Linked DNA regions of Filimonas lacunae. The protein of the gene in region 2 interacts with the protein of the main gene of each other region in a pairwise test. Links are inferred from orthologs where the notes say so. Each region holds a gene or a part of one and is shown on either strand. Other genes may lie near its edges. The genes, in order: FLA_RS10930 and rlmB.

What was found.
Region 1: the proteins of rlmB (region 2) and FLA_RS10930 interact in binary tests that used the Escherichia coli proteins (3 or more experiments, as listed by UniProt). The link is inferred for Filimonas lacunae from one-to-one orthologs.

What each region holds. Positions count from the first base shown.
Region 1 is NZ_AP017422.1:2,763,327-2,774,301, reverse strand. The notes cover bases 2,612-5,558. They hold FLA_RS10930 (bifunctional ADP-dependent NAD(P)H-hydrate dehydratase/NAD(P)H-hydrate epimerase), read left to right. Parts: upstream 2,612-3,307; coding sequence 3,308-4,810; downstream 4,811-5,558. Other genes in these bases: FLA_RS10925 (sodium-translocating pyrophosphatase), read left to right, coding at 5,050-5,558; FLA_RS10935 (serine hydrolase domain-containing protein), read left to right, coding at 2,612-3,266. In the rest of the region: tpiA (triose-phosphate isomerase), read right to left, coding at 1-747; FLA_RS10940 (putative sugar nucleotidyl transferase), read right to left, coding at 793-1,962; more of FLA_RS10935, read left to right, coding at 2,103-2,611; more of FLA_RS10925, read left to right, coding at 5,559-7,236; FLA_RS10920 (hypothetical protein), read left to right, coding at 7,351-7,821; FLA_RS10915 (BlaI/MecI/CopY family transcriptional regulator), read left to right, coding at 7,890-8,279; FLA_RS10910 (M56 family metallopeptidase), read left to right, coding at 8,292-10,289; FLA_RS10905 (PorP/SprF family type IX secretion system membrane protein), read right to left, coding at 10,321-10,975. UniProt on the Escherichia coli protein: Bifunctional enzyme that catalyzes the epimerization of the S- and R-forms of NAD(P)HX and the dehydration of the S-form of NAD(P)HX at the expense of ADP, which is converted to AMP.
Region 2 is NZ_AP017422.1:5,212,251-5,223,064, forward strand. The notes cover bases 3,899-6,684. They hold rlmB (23S rRNA (guanosine(2251)-2'-O)-methyltransferase RlmB), read right to left. Parts: upstream 5,772-6,684; coding sequence 5,025-5,771; downstream 3,899-5,024. Other genes in these bases: FLA_RS20460 (GSCFA domain-containing protein), read right to left, coding at 3,899-4,096; FLA_RS20465 (hydroxymethylglutaryl-CoA lyase), read right to left, coding at 4,106-4,960; FLA_RS20475 (glycoside hydrolase family 30 protein), read right to left, coding at 5,806-6,684. Outside these bases: FLA_RS20445 (penicillin acylase family protein), read right to left, coding at 1-1,182; FLA_RS20450 (aminotransferase class I/II-fold pyridoxal phosphate-dependent enzyme), read right to left, coding at 1,317-2,420; miaE (tRNA-(ms[2]io[6]A)-hydroxylase), read left to right, coding at 2,529-3,128; more of FLA_RS20460, read right to left, coding at 3,122-3,898; more of FLA_RS20475, read right to left, coding at 6,685-7,206; FLA_RS20480 (RagB/SusD family nutrient uptake outer membrane protein), read right to left, coding at 7,281-8,786; FLA_RS20485 (SusC/RagA family TonB-linked outer membrane protein), read right to left, coding at 8,818-10,814. UniProt on the Escherichia coli protein: Specifically methylates the ribose of guanosine 2251 in 23S rRNA.

The DNA.
Region 1 (10,975 bases), 2.4 Mb from region 2 along the record:
GATAATGCTTACAAATTCGTCTGCAATTAAAGAGGCACCACCTACCAGGCCGCCGTCTACGTCAGGCTGACCAAAAATTTCTACTGCATTAGCTGCTTTTACGCTACCACCGTACAGGATAGAGATGTTGCTGGCTACTTCTGCGCCGTATTTAGCCGCTAATTCAGCACGGATAAAAGCGTGCATTTCCTGTGCCTGTGCGCTGCTGGCCGTTTTGCCGGTACCGATAGCCCAGATGGGTTCGTAGGCAATAACCACTTTCTGAATTTGCTCAGCACTCAGGTGGAATAAAGAAGCTTTTAACTGGTTGCCTACAAATTCGTTCTGAGTATTCGCCTCACGAATTTGTAATGCTTCACCGCAGCAGAAAAGGGGCGTTAAACCATTTTCCAGTACGATATTCACTTTTTCCGCTAAAAATTGGTCGCTTTCGCCAAAATATTCTCTTCTTTCAGAGTGTCCCAACACTACCCACTGAATACCCAATGATTGTAACATTTCTACAGAAACCTCGCCTGTAAATGCACCTGACTTTTTGTTATAACAGTTTTGTGCTGCAATAAATACCTGCTCTTTACCAGCAATTTTTTGTTGCGCCTGGCTCAAATAAGGGAAGGGTACTGCAAAAACCACCTGTTGGTCTTTTCCCAGTGAACTCACTTTGCCCAAAATGCCATCCAATAACGCTTCTCCCTGTTGCAGGGTCAGATTCATTTTCCAGTTCGCTGCAGCTATCTGCTTTCTCATATTACTATGTTTAAAATTCAAAGGAGGGCCAAAAGTAGAGAATAATTACTTGATGTGTTCAAATACATGCTTTAACACCTCCGTTTCCTGCACCGTTAATTCACTATGTTTCATTTTTTTCCAGTTGTTTACATCCTGAAGCGCTTTTTCAAATTCGTAACGGGTAATGCCCTTACTGCCCCAGGTAAAAGGCGCCAGCACTTTAGGGGTTAGTCCATCTCCAAATACGTTACAGCAGGTGCCTATAATAGTGCCGGTATTAATAGCAGTGTTAATAGCCGTGCGGGTATAGTCGCCCATAATCATACCACACTTAAACCCGGCCAGCACAAATTTTCCGGTACTGTGGTGCCATATTTTCACCTCGCCGCCGGTGTTTTTTACATTGCTGTTACTGGTACCCGCTCCCAGGTTACACCACTCACCTATTACCGCATCGCCCAGGTAGCCATCGTGCGCCTTGTTACTGTTACCCATTATAATAGCGTTCTTTATTTCGCCGCCTACCGTACAACGCGGACCTATGGTTGTAGCCCCATATATCTTAGCGCCCATTTTCACCACAGTGCCCTCTCCTATATATAATGGTCCGCGTAAAAACGAACCTTCCATGATCACCGCATTACGGGCAATATAAATAGGTCCGGTAGCCGCATTCAAAGTAGCAAATTCTACCTCCGCGCCTTCTTCTACGTATACCAGGTCGGGCCTTATTACCTGGTTGGTATGGGACAGGCTGGGCGGAATACTTCCCGCAGTTAACAATCCAAAATCTTTACGCGCCCATTCATCATTGCATTTAAACAAGTCCCAGGCATACATTAACCGGTTTACCGGGTGCTGCCAGGTATGTATATAAGTAAGCCGGGGCGAAACCTCCGCCAGCGAAAAAGGCCCTTCATCGCTCTCTATACAACAGGCCACTATCCCCTGTGCATCCTGTACAGCCTGCCCATGTTGCAACTGCAATATCTGTTGCAACAAAGCTTCGTCGGGTAACACAGTGGCATCTATCCAAATATGCGTACCTTGTTCAATAACAGGATATAACGATTGCAGATAGTGGGCCGTTAATATAAAAACGGGTTGATTACTCCACAGTTGCCAGCGTTGTTGTATGGTAAGCATGCCCATACGAAAAGCCGCCACTGCCCTGGTTTGTGTTAATGGAAAAAAACTTTCCCTGTCTGCCGGATCAAATAAAACTATTGCCATTACTCGGTGTTAATTATTTGAAAGTAATTATATGCCACCAATTCACCTATTTTTGCAACCCCTTTTATGAGGGATATAAGATAGCTGATGGCCTGTAAGGCACGAATTTCGTATAACCATTGATTAAGTGAAACAAATACATGAGGCAGGCATATAACTTACTTTACTTATTTCTCTTTCTCTTTTTTGGCGCGTTTACCGCCTGCTCACAGGCCGGCAGCAATGAAAAAAACGAAGCGGATGCAACAGGTGTAACAGGTGCTGATTTTCATTTTTCCGGTTTAACTCCCGAATCAAAATCTTATTATAAAGCCCGTATAGAAGCGGCCTATCATACTATATTGGGTCCCAATTTCAATGGCAGTATCCTGGTGGCCAAAAACGGGGAAATCATTTTTGAAGATTATAAAGGCTATGCCGATTTCAGGGATAAAACACCCATAACCGCCAATACCCCATTTCACCTGGCTTCTATTTCTAAAACCTTTACGGGCACCACTGTGCTGAAACTGTGGCAGCAGGGCCGTTTATCGCTGGACGATACCCTGCAAAAGTTTTTTCCTACGCTTCCTTACCCCGGCATTTCGGTGCGCATGTTGTTAAGCCACCGCAGCGGTTTACCCAACTACCTCTATTTTTTCGATTCGTGCTGGAATAAAAAAGTGAAAGCCTCCAATGAGGATGTACTCAATTTTATGGTGCAGCACAAACCGCGTTTAGATAACCAGCCCAACAGAAACTTCCATTACTGCAATACCAATTATGTACTGCTGGCCATGATTGTGGAAAAGATCACCGGTATGAATTACCCGCAGTATATGAAGGACAGTGTATTCACCCCCCTGGGCATGTCACATACTTTTGTATTCTCAGCTAAAGACACCAGCCAGTACGTGCCTACTTATATAGGCAACCGTCCTTACCCGATGGATCACCTGGATTGCACCTACGGCGATAAAAATATTTACAGCACTGTACAGGATATGTTTTTATGGGATAAAGCCCTGTATCAGCACACCTTTGTTTCGGCCGCTACCCTCGACAGCGCTTTTACACCACAAAGCCTGGAAAAACGCAGCATGCACAATTATGGGCTGGGCTGGCGTTTGTTCACCAATGCCGGCGACACCATCATTTACCACAATGGCAAATGGCATGGCAGCAACACTTCCTTTACACGCATGGTGCAGGATACTGCCACCATTATTGTGCTGGGTAATAAGTACAACCGTATGATATACCAGTCGAAACGTATGGCAGATATATTTACCGGCGGTCACGATATTAATAAACTGGAAGAATAAGTTTTGGTGTATTTTACTTACTGATTGTAAGGAATACACGCATGAAACTATTATCGGCACAGCAAATACAGCAATGGGATGCCTATACCATTGCATCTCTTTCCATATCATCCACCGACCTGATGGAAACGGCCGCCAAAGCCTGCTGTAACTGGCTTATACAGCAAGCACCAGAACAGCAAACTATCCGTATATTCTGTGGCAAAGGCAATAATGGCGGCGATGGACTGGCCATAGCCCGCTTACTGCTGGAAAAAGGTATACACAGCGAGGTGTACATACTGGAACAAGGTTCTGCCGGCACACCCGATTTTCAAACCAACCTGCAACGGTTACATAAGCTGAGTACTGCTATTCATTATATACAAGACAGTAGCTTTTTTCCTGTTATCCATTCCACCGACATACTTATTGATGCGCTTTACGGTTCGGGACTTAACCGCCCCCTGCAAGGGTTACCGCAACAACTGGTAACCCATATGAACAACTCCCCTGCCACCATATGTGCTATAGATGTGCCCAGTGGCATGTACATACAAGGCTCTTCCAAAGGCAACACCATCATACAAGCCAGCCATACACTTACTTTTCAGTCACTGAAACTGTGCTTTATGCTGGCAGAAAACGCCGCCTTTTGTGGCAACGTGCAGGTGTTACATATAGGGCTGAACAGCCAGTTTCCCGAAACAGTAACCACCAGCTGGGAGGTAACTACCACCGCAGCCATAGCACAACTCTACCAACCCCGCAACGCCTTTAGCCACAAAGGCAGTTTTGGTCATGCCTTGCTGGTAGCCGGCAGCCACGGCAAAACCGGTGCCGCCGTGCTGGCTGCACGCGCCTGTTTGCGCAGTGGCATTGGCCTGTTAACCGTGCATGTGCCCGATAGCGGCTACACGATTATACAAAGCTCAGTTCCCGAAGCGATGTGTATTACTACCCTGCAACAAAGCGATGCCGGTAAATATGCATGCATAGGTGCAGGCCCCGGTATGGGCACCGAACAAACAGCGGTGCAACTGCTGGATAGTTTATTACAATGGAACGCTGATAAGCCCCTGGTGCTGGATGCAGATGCCTTAAACATTATCAGCACACATCCCGAATGGCTTAGCCGCCTGCCCGCAGGATCGGTGCTAACACCCCATCCTAAAGAGTTTGACCGTTTGTTTGGGCCACATAATAATAATGAATATGAACGGTTGGAAAAGGCCCTGGCCATTACCATGCAATGGCCGCTGGTAATAGTATTAAAAGGACATCATACCCTGGTTGCGAGTGAAGGCAAAGGCTACTTTAACACTACCGGCAATGCCGGAATGGCCACAGGCGGCAGTGGCGATGTGCTTACCGGTATCATTACCAGTTTATTGTCGCAATATAAAAATGGATTAACGGCTGCCCGGCTGGGTGTGTATTTACATGGTTTAGCCGCCGATTTGTCGCTGGATTTGCAAAGTGAAGAGAGTTTATTGCCCTCGGATATTATCCGAAACATGGGTAAAGCCTTCCATTGGGTACATCGCTCAAAAAAAGAGGCTTAGGAATAAGCCTCTTTTGTAACCCTTCATAAACAATCCATACCCCTATGGATAGTTATTTTATCGTTTCCGATGGAACGAAATTAAAAAAAAATTAAAAAATTAAAAACTCCTTAAAGCCTTTTTCACATTTCTTTCTGCTTTTAATCGGTGAATGCTATCATTTCCAGTGGTTTTCCCTCTTTTTTTTATTAACTTTCTTTTTTAACACCTATTAATTCACTTTCTGACATTTCTTGCTCATGGAAAAAAACTTATTTATGCTGGTGCCTTTAATGGGCATCATTGGACTCTTGTACACTCTCATCAAATTTAAATGGGTATCTAAACAGGAAGCTGGCAGCAGTCATATGGTGCAGATAAGCCAGTATATAGCAGAAGGCGCTATGGCTTTTCTAAAAGCAGAATGGAAGGTGCTGTCTTATTTCGTTGTTATTGTAGCATTACTGCTGGGGGTGATGGCCCAAAGCAATCCCAATAGCAGCTGGTTAATAGCGGTAGCCTTTGTTATTGGTGCTGTAAGCAGTGCCGTGGCAGGGTATATTGGAATGAAAATAGCCACCAAAGCCAATGTACGCACCACCCACGCAGCGCGTACCAGTTTATCCAAGGCCCTGCAGGTATCGTTTACCGGCGGTTCGGTAATGGGCCTGGGCGTAGCTGGTTTGGCCGTGTTGGGTTTGGGTGGTTTATACCTGGTGTTTAAAGAAATATTTGCTCCCGGCGCTGCCGCCAATTCTATTGAAATGGTGCGCACTATTGAAGTATTGACCGGCTTTTCACTCGGAGCAGAATCTATAGCCCTGTTTGCCCGTGTGGGTGGCGGCATTTACACCAAAGCCGCTGATGTGGGGGCCGATCTGGTAGGCAAAGTAGAAGCAGGTATTCCCGAAGATGACCCGCGCAACCCCGCTACCATTGCCGACAACGTAGGCGATAATGTGGGTGACGTGGCTGGTATGGGTGCTGATTTATTTGGTTCGTATGTAGCCACGGTACTGGCCACTATGGTACTGGGCCAGGAAACCATTTCGCAGGACAATTTTGGCGGTTTTGCCCCTATCCTGTTGCCTATGCTCATTGCAGGCTCAGGCATTATCTTTTCTATACTGGGCACCTTCTTTGTTCGCATCAGCGACAGTGCGGGTGTAAGCACGCAAAGCGTGCAAAAAGCTCTGAACATGGGCAACTGGGGTTCCATTGTATTAACCGCCTTGGCCTGTATAGGACTGGTAGGTTATATATTACCGGAAACCATGACGCTCAGAGGCCTGGAGTTTACCAAATGGGGGGTACTGGGCGCAATTGGTGTAGGCTTACTGGTAGGCACTTTAATGAGTATTATTACCGAGTATTATACCGCTATGGGTAAAAGACCCGTGTTAAGCATTATACGCAAATCGGCCACAGGGCACGCTACCAATGTTATCGGCGGCCTGGCAGTGGGTATGGAAAGTACTACGTTACCCATACTGGTGCTGGCTGGTGGCATCTGGGGCAGCTATGCTTGTGCCGGTTTGTACGGCGTGGCTATAGCAGCGGCCGGCATGATGGCCACCACGGCAATGCAGCTGGCTATTGACGCCTTTGGCCCTATAGCCGATAACGCCGGTGGTATTGCCGAAATGTGTGAACTACCTAAAGAAGTTCGTGAAAAAACGGATGTGCTGGATGCCGTGGGCAACACCACTGCCGCTACGGGTAAAGGCTTTGCCATTGCCTCTGCTGCCTTAACCTCCCTTGCCTTGTTCGCCGCCTTTGTGGGTGTGGCAGGTATTTCAGGTATCGACATTTACAAAGCCAATGTACTTGCCTGCTTGTTTGTAGGCGCTATGATTCCTTTTATCTTCTCCTCATTAGCCATTCGTGCCGTAGGTGATGCCGCCATGGCGATGGTGGAAGAAGTACGCCGCCAGTTTAAAACCATTCCCGGTATTATGGAAGGTACCGGCAAGCCGGAATACGAAAAGTGCGTGGCCATATCTACCGAAGCGTCTATTAAAAAAATGATGCTGCCCGGTGCTATAGCCATTATCTCCCCCTTGCTTATTGGCTTCGTTATGGGACCAGAATCGCTGGGCGGCTTTCTGGCAGGGGCTACCGTAAGTGGCGTTTTAATGGGTATGTTTCAGAATAATGCTGGTGGTGCATGGGACAACGCTAAAAAAAGCTTTGAGAAAGGCGTAGTAATCAACGGCGAAACCTTTTACAAAAAATCAGAGCCGCACAAAGCTTCTGTAACCGGCGACACCGTAGGTGATCCTTTTAAAGACACTTCCGGCCCATCCATGAACATCCTTATTAAACTCATGTCTATTGTATCCCTGGTAATAGCGCCAACGCTGGCCCAGGTACATCATACCAAACCAACAGAAAGCGTAAAAGCTAAAACACCTCCAGTAACCAGGGTTATCATACACAAATCATAACACCATCTATTCACCGGAATAAAGTGGTAAGTGACAGAGATATTTAAGTAAAATAATCCTGCGCTTACCACTTTTTAATTTCTGCATTTTATATTCGCCGCATCAAATTGAGATATGAAAAACGTTGTCCTGATGCTGGCAACAGCAATTACTTTGTACGCCTGCCAACCATCCGAAGCCAGCAAACAGCCGGAGAAAAAACCAGAGCCCGTGTTTGCCACTCCGCCCATTTCCGAAACCCGCCAGCAGGTGAACAGTAAAGCCGTGGCCACCTACACCACCAAAGTAAAAGACGAGCTTAACGACTGGCACTTTACGGTAGAAGCATTTGAAACTGCCCAAACTTTCACCTACAAGCTCAAAATCACCTACCAGGAAATACACGAAACCGACACTATCACCATTCCCAATTTTGGTATAGAACCTACTGTGCAGCTGAAAAAAGGCCCATCGCAGTATTCCTGCATTATCGGCTTCTTAAACAAGGAGAAACAGTTTTTGCCTTACAAGCAGGTAGAAGCCAAAGGAGAAAAACTGAAAATGACCACTTTACAACACTACTCAGTAGCCACCTACGTAAAATAAGCTTTGACCTGTTTTTAACGTTTGTTTTTTTGCTTTTTAATTAGATTTGTTACGAAATAGTTCGTAACATGGGAAACGTTAAAAGCACAAAACCTACAGAAGGGGAACTGGAAATACTGCAAATACTCTGGAGCAAGGGAGAGGCAACTGTGCGCGAAGTACACGAAGAACTGAGCGTGCATAAAGAAAGTGGCTACACCACTACGCTGAAGCTGATGCAGATTATGTTTGAGAAAGGCATTGTAATTCGTGACGACAGCAGTAAAACCCATATTTACCAGGCCAATATTACCCGCGACAATACGCAGAAGCAAATGCTGGGCAAAATGGTGAAATCCCTTTTTGGCGGCAGCACCAGCCAGCTGGTAATGCAGGCATTGGGCAACAGCAATAATGCACCTTCCCGCGAAGAGCTGGATGAAATTCAGCGTATACTGGACGATCTTAAGAAACAATAAAACAAGAAAGGTATGCAGGCACTGTCCCACTCTCCTTTTTTACAGGCTTTGGGTTATGCTATTGCAAACAGCTTTTGGCAAATTGCATTGCTGTGGCTGATTGTAGTGGTGCTAAACGGTGTGGTAAAATCCACTGCCGCTGCCCGGTATATCCTGGCGCTTACCGCCCAGCTGGCAGGCTTTGCCTGGTTCATCATTACCTTTCGTGTATATTATAATAAGTGTGCCGAGGCCCTCAGCACTTTGCAGCTGTTGCAGCTGCCTTCTTCTTACTTCACTCAATCCGGCACTGTTAACAGCAGCAACTGGATGCAATGGATTCTTAAAATAGAGCAATTGCTACCCTTTTTGTCGGTAGCCTATTTGTGTTTATTAGTATTCCTGGGCATTAAATGGAGCCGCAGTTATATACAGGCACAACAAATACGACACTCCGGGCTGGAAAAAATAGCTCCTGAATGGCGTGTGTTTGTACAGCAGGCCGCTTTGCACCTGGGCATTAAAGCACAGGTACATATCTATCTCTCTTCCCTGGTGAAAAGCCCGCTTACCGCAGGCTTTTTAAAACCGGTGATATTGGTGCCCCTGGCCAGCATCAACCATTTAACCTCCGAACAAATGGAAGCAGTGATACTGCACGAGCTGGCACATATCAAGCGCGCCGACTACCTCATTCATCTGCTACAAACAGTAATAGAAATCACTTTATTCTTTAACCCCTTCACACGCCTGCTAAGCACTTTAATTCATAAAGAAAGGGAAAACAGTTGTGATGATTGGGTATTGCAGTTTCAGTACAATCCTTCCATGTATGCACAGGCTCTGCTAAACATAGCACGCCTGCAACAGCAACCCGTACTGGCCATGCCCGCCACTGGCCACAAAGGTGATTTGCTGGCACGGGTAAAGCGAATGCTGAACAAGCAAGAGCATGAGTTTGATTATAAAAGACATTTATCTGCCCTGTTGTTAATGACGGGTATATTAGTAGCGGTGGCCTGGTTATCACCAGCCAGTAGCACTACTTTGCAGGTCAGCGCCACACAACAGGCAGCCCTGCCACAACAACAGGTAGAGATAGAGCCGATCAGTGTTTCGGTAAAAAATCCATTGTTTAGCCCGGTGTTCTTTTTATCCTCCGCACCGAAGCCAGGCAATTCAAAAGCAATTCGTAAAATTTCAGCACCTGCCCCACCCGCAACTCCGAATGCACCAGACACGCTGCAGGCGCCTCCACCACCAGCAATGCCCGACGCGCCTGCTGTGATAACAGTAGCTACAGATGACCAACCCGGCACTGTGCATTTTATAAGAACGGTAATGTCAGTACCCGGCAATCCGGCATCACGTCCCGGTCGCCGCGCACCCGAAATGAACCCGGAACATGGCATGGGCATGATTCATATTTTTGGCGCTTTTGAGCCACGGAGAATAAAAGTGCACCCTCCTTTTTTGATAGACGAGCCTGATTTCCTGCCACGTTTTAAAAGAGGTGGTCGTGGACATATGGACTTACCGCCTTCTCCTGTAATGGCTATGTCCAAACAAATTACTCCCGCTATGGTACTGGAAAGGATGTTGCATAATGGCAACGACAGCACTAACCAGCTGCTGATAGCCAGCATTGCGCAGGCCAGCAATAGTGCCGACTCTATGGTAATACTGCGCCAGTTTTATAAAAACACCTGGCAACAGCAGTTTAAACAACACCGCGCGCAGATAGAAACAGAAAACCGCGGAAAAAAACTGCAACACTGGGCTTTTTATAATCCCGTATATATTGAAAGCAATAACGGGGAAGCTTTCATAGAAGTAAAACAAACAGAAAACAATGCCCCCGGCACAGCTACTAAGGATAGCAGCACAATTACAGGTAACAGCAAAGAACTCACTCGTTATCAATATCATAACGGCGATGTAACTATAACCATTGTCAATGTAAAAAGAAAGCAGGTAGAGAAGGTAAAAGCAGCAGCACTAAACGCTGCCAGCATAACACAAAACGATTAAACCGGTTAGCTTACTTCTTTTCCCAAACCGTTTACCAGATATTTCGCGGACACCAATCGCCGTAAGAGTTGCCTAAAGCAAATCCAATGATAATTTCGTGGGTACCACTACTTACGCTGTTCAATTTGGAAGTAATATAATCGTACGAATAGCTGATGTTTATTTTAGGATTGATGTTAGCGCCCAGCATTACACCAAAGCCATCTTTAAAACGATAATTGATTCCCGTCCACATAACATCCTGCCACTGCAGTTTAGCATTTAAGTCTAAGCTGATGGGCGTAGGCGAAATGTATTTCACCATTAAAGAAGGTAACAGACTTATTTCTTCTGTAAGAAAAGTCATAAATCCGGTGGTGGCAAAAAGGTGTGGCAATTGTGCACTCTGTTTTACAATCCTGTCTCCGTTCAACTCGCCGTTATTGAATCCAACACCCTGTGGAACGATATTCTGTGCAGATACACCTGCAAAGAAACAAGCAGAATACAACCATATACCCGCATTAAAATCCGGACGCATGCGGTTTATGTAACCACTGCTGGCAACAGACGGATCTATAGGATACTGCTCGCCAAAATCCAGTTTGCCTGCATCCAGTCTCATTTGCTGGAAACCAGCCGAAATGCCCATACTGATATTAGTAGTAGGCGATAATCCTAAGTGATAAGAAATGGTACCATAACCG
Region 2 (10,814 bases):
AATTACGATATAAGGCGCACCCGGGAATGAAACACCGTAGGCATTAAACGCTGGTGTGGTAATCTGCATTTCGTACCAGATAGCAGGCAGATTAAGGCCCAGGTGAGGGTCGTTACACAAAATAGGCTTACCGCTTTGTGTTCTGGTGCCCGCTAACGCCCAGTTATTGCTACCATTATCTTTATCTGGTTTGGTTTGATCCAGCTTTGCAGTTGCCCCTTTTACAGCCGGTGCTTTACCACCCTTCACCGGTTTTACCGGGGCTGCTTTGGCAGGTTGTGCAGTTTTTGCTGCTGCCAGGCTATCTGCTTTGCGTGTGCTATCGGCCAATGCCAATGTTGTTGAATCTGGTATAGGCTCCGGCTTAAACAAAAAGTACAGCGAATCGGCAATAGCCGGAACAGGCAATCTTTCATCCGGCTCGTACATCACCGCATTTTTAGGGATGATAGGCGCCATCAGGTCCTGTCCGTAGGGATATAATTTTTCAAACTCTTTTGCAGTAAAAACAGAACGTGCATTTGTTTTTTCAAAGTCTTCTTCCCTACCTGCCAGGTCGTAGGCCATATATTTTACAAACAGCGCTGTTTTTAAATTAGTCCAATGCTCTGGCTTATAATCCAGTAATTTATATTCAACAGGAATATCATTAGGATCTAACTGATCAATATAGCTGTTTACACCCGCGGTATACGCATCCAGCGCATCTTTGGTAGCCTTATCATTTTCCATGGCTTCCAGTGAACGCTCAGCAGCGTACACCATGCCCAGGCGGCGGAATTTCTTATCTACTGCCAGAAAATCGATACCATTAGACTTTTCGCCCATGATTTCACTTAAACGACCGGCCGCGTAGTAAGTCTGAAACTCCATTTGCCATAAACGGAATTTGGCATGCAGGTAGCCCTGTGCAAAGTAAGCGTCGTTTTCATTTTCAGCATACACGTGCGGTACCAGCCTTTCATCCAGGTATACCTCTACTTTGCCTTTTAAATCGTCGGATTTAATTTCAACCACATATAAAGTACTGGCGCTTTCTGCGTTTTGCCAGAAACCTTTTTGCGGGCACAGGAAATTACCCAACCTTGGGGTTTGGGTGCCGGCAACAGGCAGCTGTATATTAAGCAGGATGATCAGCCCAATGGTAACGGCAGCACCCAGGATAGAGGGTATCACTCTCATGAGGAGCAGGTTGAGTGTTTTAAAAAGTCTGAAAAAAATACATTTGCGGAGGCAATATAAATATGTTTTGCTGTTTGGCAAACATGTTTGGGCCAATTGCCCCCCGGCGGAACCCCTATAACGGTTTAGTAATATTATTGATTTTCAATAGACGAAAGCAATAAACCCACCTCTTCCGGCGTATTATAGGCATGCAGTACCACCCGCAAACGCTCACTGCCATTGGGTACTGTAGGATATAGTATAGCACGCACATCCAGGTTGTGCTGCTGTAAATGCCGGGCCATTTTTTTCACTTCCAGGTTGCCCGGAACCAACACCCCTTGAATTGGGGTGTTAGAGCTTGTTAGCTGATAAGAGAGGGGGTTATGGGTAAATTGTTGCACCAGCGATTGCAAATGAGCACGTTGCTGTTGCATGCCCGGAAACAGGGCATAACTGGCCCGGATAGCAGCAATGGCATGGTCGGGCAAGGCGGTAGTGTAAATAAAGCTGCGCGAAAAATTAATGAGGAAATCTTTCAACCGCTTACTACCTAACACTACAGCGCCATGGCAACCACAGGCCTTACCAAAAGTGTGCATCCGGCAAAACACCCGCTCCTGCATATCCAGGTATTGTACCCATCCTTCTCCCCTGTTGCCTATTACGCCTGTTGCATGTGCCTCGTCTATGATCATATGCGCGCCATATTGCTCACACAAAGCTACCAGCTCCGGCAATGGGCAGGTATCTCCATCCATGCTGAATACCGATTCCGTCACCACAAACACATTGCCTGTGGTACGCTCCAGCCGCTGTTGCAGGTGTTCCCTATCATTATGCCGGAACGAAAAAGACTGAGCAAAAGACAGGCGAATGCCATCACGGATAGAAGCATGGCAAAGCTGATCATATATAATAGTATCCCCTTTTTGCGGAATAGCAGATAATACCCCAATATTGGCGTCGTACCCCGAATTAAACAAAAGGGCTGCCCCAGCCTGGTGAAAGCCTGCCAGCATGGCTTCTGTTTCTTCGGCCAGCACACTGTTACCTGCCAGCAGCCGCGAACCTGTGCTACCCGAAGCGTAAAGTGTTTGCTCCGCTATTTGCCGTGCCAACACCCCTGAATGCACCAGCCCCAGATAATCATTGCTGCAAAAATCAATGCTGCCCGAAGGCAGGCGCAAGCTACGGAAAGCGTTATTTTCAGTTCGTTGCGCTAAAGCTGGTTGCAAAAACAGATCGTTATACATGTGTATGGTAGTAAAGAACCAAAAGTAAAATCCCCACCCTTACAAGCAATTTTTTATTTTTGACGCCGGGGATATTCCCTTTTTGACATTTGCCATTTCACTTTTTCAATGGACGCGCTTAAAAATATACTTGGCCTACAGCTACCTACCGACCCACGCTGGGTAAACCTCACCGAAATTAGCCTGGAAGCTATTTTAACCGATCATGCTTATTGCGAGCAAAAAGCGGCGTTGAGCTGCATTTCCATCATACAACGCTACTCACAAAAAGAAGAACTGGTGAACCAGTTATCTCCTATTGTTACAGAAGAATGGGGGCATTTTCGCCTGGTGCTGCAGGAGCTGCGCAAACGCAATCTTCCATTGGGCAAACAGCGGAAAGACGAATATGTAAACCTGCTGATGAACAAAAGGCTGCAAGGTGATTCGGAAGAAAACCGTCTGCTGGACGAGCTATTGGTATGCGCCCTCATTGAGGCCCGCAGCTGCGAGCGCTTTAAATTGCTAAGCGAAGGCATGGAAGAAGAGTACATGCGAAACTTTTACCGCCGCTTTATGGAGAGCGAAGCCGGCCATTATGCCCTGTTTATAGAACTCGCCGAGCTGTATATGGATAAAGAAAAAGTGCGCAAACGCTGGCATTTCTGGCTTCAACACGAAGTGGAAGTAATGTCGCAGCTGGAATTGCGTGGCGATCGCATTCACTGACGGAAATAAGCAATTTCCTCTTCCAGGTTCAGATAAGGATGTGTTTGCTGTAACAGCAGCGCTTTGTCCAGGTGTTTTTTCAAAAACGCCAGGTGCTGCTGTGAGGTGGGATGAAAAGGTTTATGCTTGCGCGCAATAACAAGGCTTTTCATGTCCTCCATTAACGCCTGTGTATCTTTATGCAGGTGGCTGGCCGTAAAATGCTCCAGTACAAACTGTGTGGCCGGGTAATTCGGATGCACCATGTCTATATCAAAAAAACGATAATCACGCAGCACATCAATCACCAGCTCATAGGCCGGGAAATAATATAAACGATCCAGTTTGTTTACCAGATGGTGCACCGCTTCAATCAACCGGGCTTTACTGCGGTTGTTATCCACTACCCCATCGCGTATGTGCCGTACAGGACTAATGGTAAATATCACCTTCACATGAGGATTAAAATGAAACAACCTGTGCAGGGTGCCATCCAGTGCTGTTACCATTTCCTCTATCGAACTCAGGTGCTTGTTAAACGTTTGCGCCGGGGCTTTATGACAGTTCACCACATCCCGGTTGCTTTCTTTCAGCTTGTATACGAAAGAGGAACCCAGCGTAATAATCAGCCAATCTGCCTGCTTTAAAAAAGTATGCGCCTGTTGTTGCGATGCATTGATAATACGCAAACCTTCCGACGCATCTATATGGGAAAAGCGGCTGTGGTGCATCCAGCTATGCCATGCTTCATTCAGTTGAAACAGATCACCCGTGGTGTATTGTTTGTTTTCCATGTAAGACACCAGGCTGTTACAAACACCCATGGGATCGAACAGAATACCGTTAGGATTTTGCAGTACCTGAAACTTCATATCGGCCAGATAATTACCAATATGCTCCGTAAAGCACGAACCCATCAATAATAACTTATCGCGGTAAGTGATAGGAGTGTCCAGCGGCTTTATGTGTATAGGAACCTGAAACTGCAAAACGGTATATTAATGAGATGAATTAAATAAGTAGTTGGCTATTTGCATGCTTTGCGCCAGCGCTTCCTGGTTGACAGATACCGGCACTTGCTGCTGTGCCAGGTAATGCAATATATTTTCGGTGGCCATATTACCCACCAGCTCGTCCTGTGCCATAGGGCATCCCCCAATGCCTTTTAATGCACCGTCTATACGCGTACATCCGGCCTGCACGGCAGCATGTAATTTATCGTGCCAGCCGTAAGGGGTGCTGTGCAAATGCGCACCAAAGCTCACCTGCGGGTATTGCGGAATAACAGTAGATAAAGCAGTATGCACCTGCTCTGGTGTAGCCATACCTACCGTATCGGCCAGTGAAATAATACCAATACCCATGCCCGCCATATGACCCACCCATTGCAGTAATACCTCTTCGCTATACGCATCCCCGTAAGGATTGCCAAAGCCCATGCTCAGGTACACCACCAGGGTTTTACCTTTTGCCAGGCACAGCTCCTGTATCTGCTGCACACGTTGCAGGCTTTCTTCCATTGTACTGTTGGTATTGCGCTGCTGAAAAGTGGGCGATAACGAAAACGGGAAACCCAGGTAATCTATTGCATCATACACCAGGGCTTCTTCTGCACCACGTACATTGGCCACAATAGCCAGCAATCGCGAATGGGTGTTACTCAAATCAAGCCCGGCCAGCACTTCTTTTGTATCGGCCATTTGCGGAATGGCTTTGGCCGATACAAAGCTGCCAAAGTCGATAGTATCAAAACCCACCTGTAAAAGGCTGTTGATATATTGTATCTTTTCTGCTGTAGGTATGTGATGCGGCCAGCCCTGCATGGCATCCCGCGGACATTCGATTATTTTCATATGCTCATTGTGCTGCAACATATCATCAAGATAACACAAATGCACCGGAATACAGGAAACATCCTTACCCGGTAATGCGCTGTTTCATCACTTCATACAAAATCATACCGGTAGCTACCGATACGTTTAAGCTTTCAAAACCATTAGACATGGGAATATGAAACTGCTCGTCGCAAATGCGCATTAAAGCAGGGAATACGCCTTTTTCCTCACCGCCCATTACAATAGCGGCAGGCTCCTTTAGTTCCAGATCGAACAGGCGTTTTTTAGCCGTCATTTCGCTGGCAAACACTTTAATACCGTTTAAGTGCAGTTCGTCCACCGCTTTCATCAGGCTGTTCACACGGCAAATTTGTATTAACTCTAACGCGCCTGCGCTGGTTTTTACAGCATCCTCATTCAACGCTCCCACCCCTTTGTCAGGAATAATGATGGCCTGTGCGCCACAGCAAAGCGCTGTACGCGCAATAGCACCAATGTTTCTTACATCCGTTACACCATCCAGAATCAAAAACAAAGGCACTTCGCCTTTTTCATTCACCCAGTCAATTACCTGCTGCAAATCCTGGTAACGTATAGCCGACTTAAAAGCAACAACGCCCTGATGCTGTACGTTAGTGAGACTGTTTAGTTTCTCATTGGGCACGTACTGTACCGGAACGTTGTTGTCTTTTGCTAACTGTCTTATTTCGTTAATAGCTTCGCCGGAAGCATTTTTAAACATTAATACCTTGTCAATAGTCTGACCGGCCTTTAAAGCCTCTGTAACCGGGTTACGCCCGGCTATTATATTTTTCTTTGATTGAAACATAACAAGGCACGAAGGTAATCATTCCTGCCCTGTTTTACCATATATAGGTAGCTACAGCCCCTGCGTTAAGGCTGGTAACAGCTCTTTTGCCATTATCGTTAATGTCAAAACGCCTCAATGTTGCGCCTGTATTCAGCACAATCAGTACCTTTTTGCCGTCGGGCCTTTTAAAAGCAACAGTTTTAAGGTCGGCCAACTCATCCGATGCAATGCGAAACGATCCCGGCCTTACCAGTTTGGCCGAATGCGCCAGAATGTACCAGGCCGGATTTTTAGAGAAAGCATTGCCGCCAATAGTAGTTACGCCCAAACAACGGTCACAACCGCCCCTGTCTGTATGCGGATTATACAGCGTATCTGACGCCAGGTTCCACTCCAATACAGTTTTGCACCAATTTCGTGAAGCACCTATAGTAAGGTTTTGCACATGCTCGGCCAGGTCTTTACCCAGGTTTCCCGGTGCTCCCAGCCACTGCTCGGTGAAGTACAGGTTTTTATTCGGATAAGCTTCATGCACCTTACTTAACGCATCAATAGTACCTCCATACAAGTGAAAAGCACTACCATCTACATACTTGCGTGCTTTTTCGTTATCCATTACAGCAATAGGGTAATCCGGCCTGTCGGCGTTGTGATCGTATACAATAATTTTTGTGCTGATACCCTGTTTTTCAAATACAGGCCCCAGGTGGTTGCCTACAAAATCGGCCTGCTGGCTGGCTGTCATAAACATGCTTGGATTATTACCGGGGTGTAATGGTTCATTTTGCACAGTAATAGCGTCTATTACAACACCCTCTTTTTTCATTTCCCGGATATACCTGGCCAGGTATTCTGCATATACCTGCTGATATTTTACCTGCAAGCTACCACCCCTGGTATCACCATTATCTTTCATCCATACCGGTGCACTCCAGGGAGAGCCCAGTATTTTAATACGCGGGTTAATGGCCAGTATCTCTTTTAACAAGGGAAGCAGGTATAAAGTATCGTACCCCAGACTGAAATGCGTTAAAGCTGTATCCGTTTGGCCGGCTGGCAAATCGTTGTAAGAAAACGTTTTTTCATCCAGGTCCGAAGCGCCTATACTAATGCGGATATAACTGATGCCAATATTACTGCCGGTGGTATCAAACAATTGTAGCAACAAAGCTTTGCGGGCTTTGGCTTCCATACGCTCCATTACCATGGCGCTCCCCCCCGTAAGCGTTCCGCCAAAACCATCCATCTGCTGAAACCGCTTGCTATCATCTATATTGATAACAGGCAAACCGGAAGTAATGGCAGTAGCCTTTATATCCAATTTGCTACGCTGAAATAATACCTGTTTTTTAGCATCAGTAACCCACACCTCAGGCGTTTGCTTTTGAGCTTTTTGCGCGAAACTCCCTGCCAGGCAAAAAAAAGCACCCGTAACCAGCGCTATATGTTTCATAGTCCAATACTTGTTTTAATACATTCAATATAAAGAGCCCGGATGTATTCCGGGCTCTTTTAACACACTATACGCTAATAACCCGGAGTCTGAATCAATGCCGGGTTTAAATCAATCTGATTTTGCGGAACAGGCATTAGCAAACGATAAGGCTGCACATTATAATGTAGCTGATTTTGTACACCATTTACAATGCCACCCTGCTGCGCACTCATCACCTGAATGGCTTTACCGGTACGTACCAGATCAAACCAACGATGGCCTTCAAAAGCCAGTTCCATCCTTCTTTCATTGGCTATAATCGTTTCCGCATCAGCAGCAGTAGTTGCCGATTTTTCGCCCAGGTGAACACGCTCTCTAACTGCATTCACCAACGCCATGGCACCCGTAATGTCGTTGTTTTTTACCAATGCTTCTGCTTTAAGCAACATAATATCGGGTAACCTCATAATATAGAAATCGTTGAGTCCGGTAGAAGGATCGTTATACTTCACAATGAATGGATAAGCGGTTGTTGGCCAGTTAGGATCGGAGAACGAGCCGGTGATGTTTAAAAAGGCAATAGAACTGTTTAAACGTACAGCATCATTTTCCGTATTGAAAAGGTTTACCAGGTCGTTGGTAGGAATATTAAACTTCTTCCATGATCCACCCTCATACTTACCTATTTGTCCGCCTATCAGGTTAGAAGGAATCCAGTTACCAATATTATCTGCACCGCCATAACCAAAATAATTCACTTCCCAGATGGCTTCGCTGTTATTCTTGTGGTTATTGTCCCAAAGAAAAGCATAATCACTTACCAGGCTATACTGTGGTATTACCTGGTTGCAGTAATACGCCACCGAATCCCAGTTTGGGGTAGGCATAGAAGCATACACCTTTGCAAGCAATGCATTTACAGCACCTTTGGTAATTAAATACCTGGTAGCCGCGCTATTCGTTTCCGTTGCACCTGCCTTTGCAAACCATAGATCGTTTAATATGGCGGTGTATACAGTATCTATAGAAGAACGGGCTACAATAGTAGAATTTAACAGGCTTTCCGAAGATGAAACATCCGGTGCTTTTAACAACAATGGAACATCACCAAACAGGCGCACCAAATCAAAATAACAAAACGCGCGGAAAAACCTGGCTTCGCTCAGCATCTGGCTTTTACGTACTGCTGTTAACGCAGCATCAGTACAGCTTTCAATCTGTGGCAGAATGATGTTGGTACGGCCTATCATTTTGTAGGCATACTGCCAGTCACGGTTAAGATTGGCATTTAATGAATTGGCAGTGAACTCGTCCAATGTAATGTTAGCGGTGTTATCACCCCCCGCATAACAATTATCAGCAACGGCGTCACCATTAGTCATCCTGTCCAGGATGCTGAACTCCATAATATCGTACCCTTTATAATACAGGTACATGCCAGAGATAAGGCTTTCTGCATCTGTTGCCGTAATGTTTATTGTAGAATCCGGTCGCACTACAGAGGTTACAGGCGATTTATCCAGCACTTTAGAGCAGCCCGCTGCCCCCCAGGTAATGACTGCCGCCAGTAAACTATATAATATATTTTTATTTTTCATTGTAAAGCTTTTTGGTGATTACCCTTTGTAATTACAGGTTTACGTTAATTCCCGCCAGGAATATTTTAGCCTGCGGATAGGCTCCATAATCAATACCCAGTGATACGTTCCTGTTGTCCTGGCTGTTGTTGGAAGATCCATAAGAACTCACTTCCGGATCAAAGCCAGTGTACTTAGTGATAGTAAACAGATTTTGGCCAGAGATGTATACAGAAGCGCCTTTGAAACCTATTTTACTCATCAGCTTCTGATCCAGCCTGTAAGAAAGAGTGATGGTTTTAAAACGCAGGTAAGAACCATTTTCCAGGAAACGGGTAGAGATAGCAGAGTTATTATCACTGGCACGTTCTACACCCGGAATGTCGGTAATATCACCTGCCTTACGCCATCTGCGCAATACCGCTGTGCTTTGGTTACGCGAGTCTTTCATACTTTCTGTTTCAGACCTTACGCCATTATAAATTTTATTACCCTGTGAACCTTGCAAAAACACGCTCAGATCAAAGTTTTTGTAAGAAAACGTGTTGGTCATACCATACGTAAACGTAGGTAAAGCACTACCAATAAACTTACGGTCAGAGGGCACCAGGCCGGAATAATCCACCTGCTCACCATTTTTATTTACATATAACTGCTTACCCGTTGCAGGATCAACACCAGCAGCCTGGTATCCAAAGAACTGACCTAAACCATATCCTTTAGAAAGGCTGATAGCATTACCCTTATCGTAGATAGCGCCAAATGCAGTAAGATTACCAATATCACCTGCAATAGCCAGTACCTTGTTTTGGTTAAAGGCAATATTGAAATCGGTAGTCCAGCTAAAGTCTTTTTTGAGAATGTTTTTACTGGATATCACAAACTCCTCCCCTATGTTACGCATAGAACCACTGTTCATTAGCACACTGGATACAATTTGTCCGCTTAACGGTACACGCACCAACACATCGTTGGTTCTTTTCACATAAAAATCGGCAGTAAAGGTTAACCGCTTGTTTAAGAATGCCGCATCAATACCAACGTTGGTTTGTGTGGTCTTTTCCCAGGTAAGCGAAAGCGGCGCAATAGTACCTACCGACTGGTCACCTGTGCTGGTGAAGTTGTTCAGATTTAAATATTCGTAGCTGCCTACACCTTCCTGGTTACCATTTTTACCCCAGGATGCACGCAGTTTTAAATCGCTCACCACACGCACATTTTTCATGAAATTTTCTTCTGAAATTCTCCAACCGGCAGAGAAAGAAGGAAATGCGGCTGTTCTGTTGCCTGGTGCAAATTTGGAAGATTTATCCACGCGCATATTAGCCTGGAACAGATACTTGCCGGCATAATCGTAAGTAACCCTGCCAAAATAAGACATCAGGCCCCACTCATCAATGGTTTTGGAAGGTGCACTTTTTACCTTAGCCCTGGCAAACAAACGGTTCCAGTCTTCATAACGATATTGCGAATCGATACGGGATGCAGAAATATAGGTTTGATCAAAATGCGAGTCCTGCGCACTCCACCCTGCCAGTGCAGAAAAGTGATGGCTGTTCCAGTTTTTGGTATAGTTTAAAGTTTGTTCACTTAACCATACCCATTCCCTGCTGGTGGTTTCGTTAAGCGAGCCCTGATCGGTGCGGCCCTGCTGCGTAGCTACCGGATCTCTGTAATAATGGTTTTCGTTGGATTTGTAGTCAATACCAAAACGAGATTGAAACACCAGACCCTTTAACAAAGTAGCATCTGCTCCTAAATTAGATACAAACCGGTCGTTTACTGTTTTGCTATACTGGCCTTTGATAGCACCCAGCGGGTTTTCCCATCCCGTTTGCGGGTTTTGACCAATATATTGACCATTAGCCTGGTAATAAGGAACGGTAGAAGGCGTAGCCAATGCAGACAGCACCACACCACCTCTTGCCACACCGGCATTATCAGTTACATCATTACTTCTGTTGCGTGATGCCAGGGTAGAAGTATTTAAAGTCAACCACTTGCTTACTTTGGTAGAGAGGTTTAACCGGGCATTCATACGATTGAAAG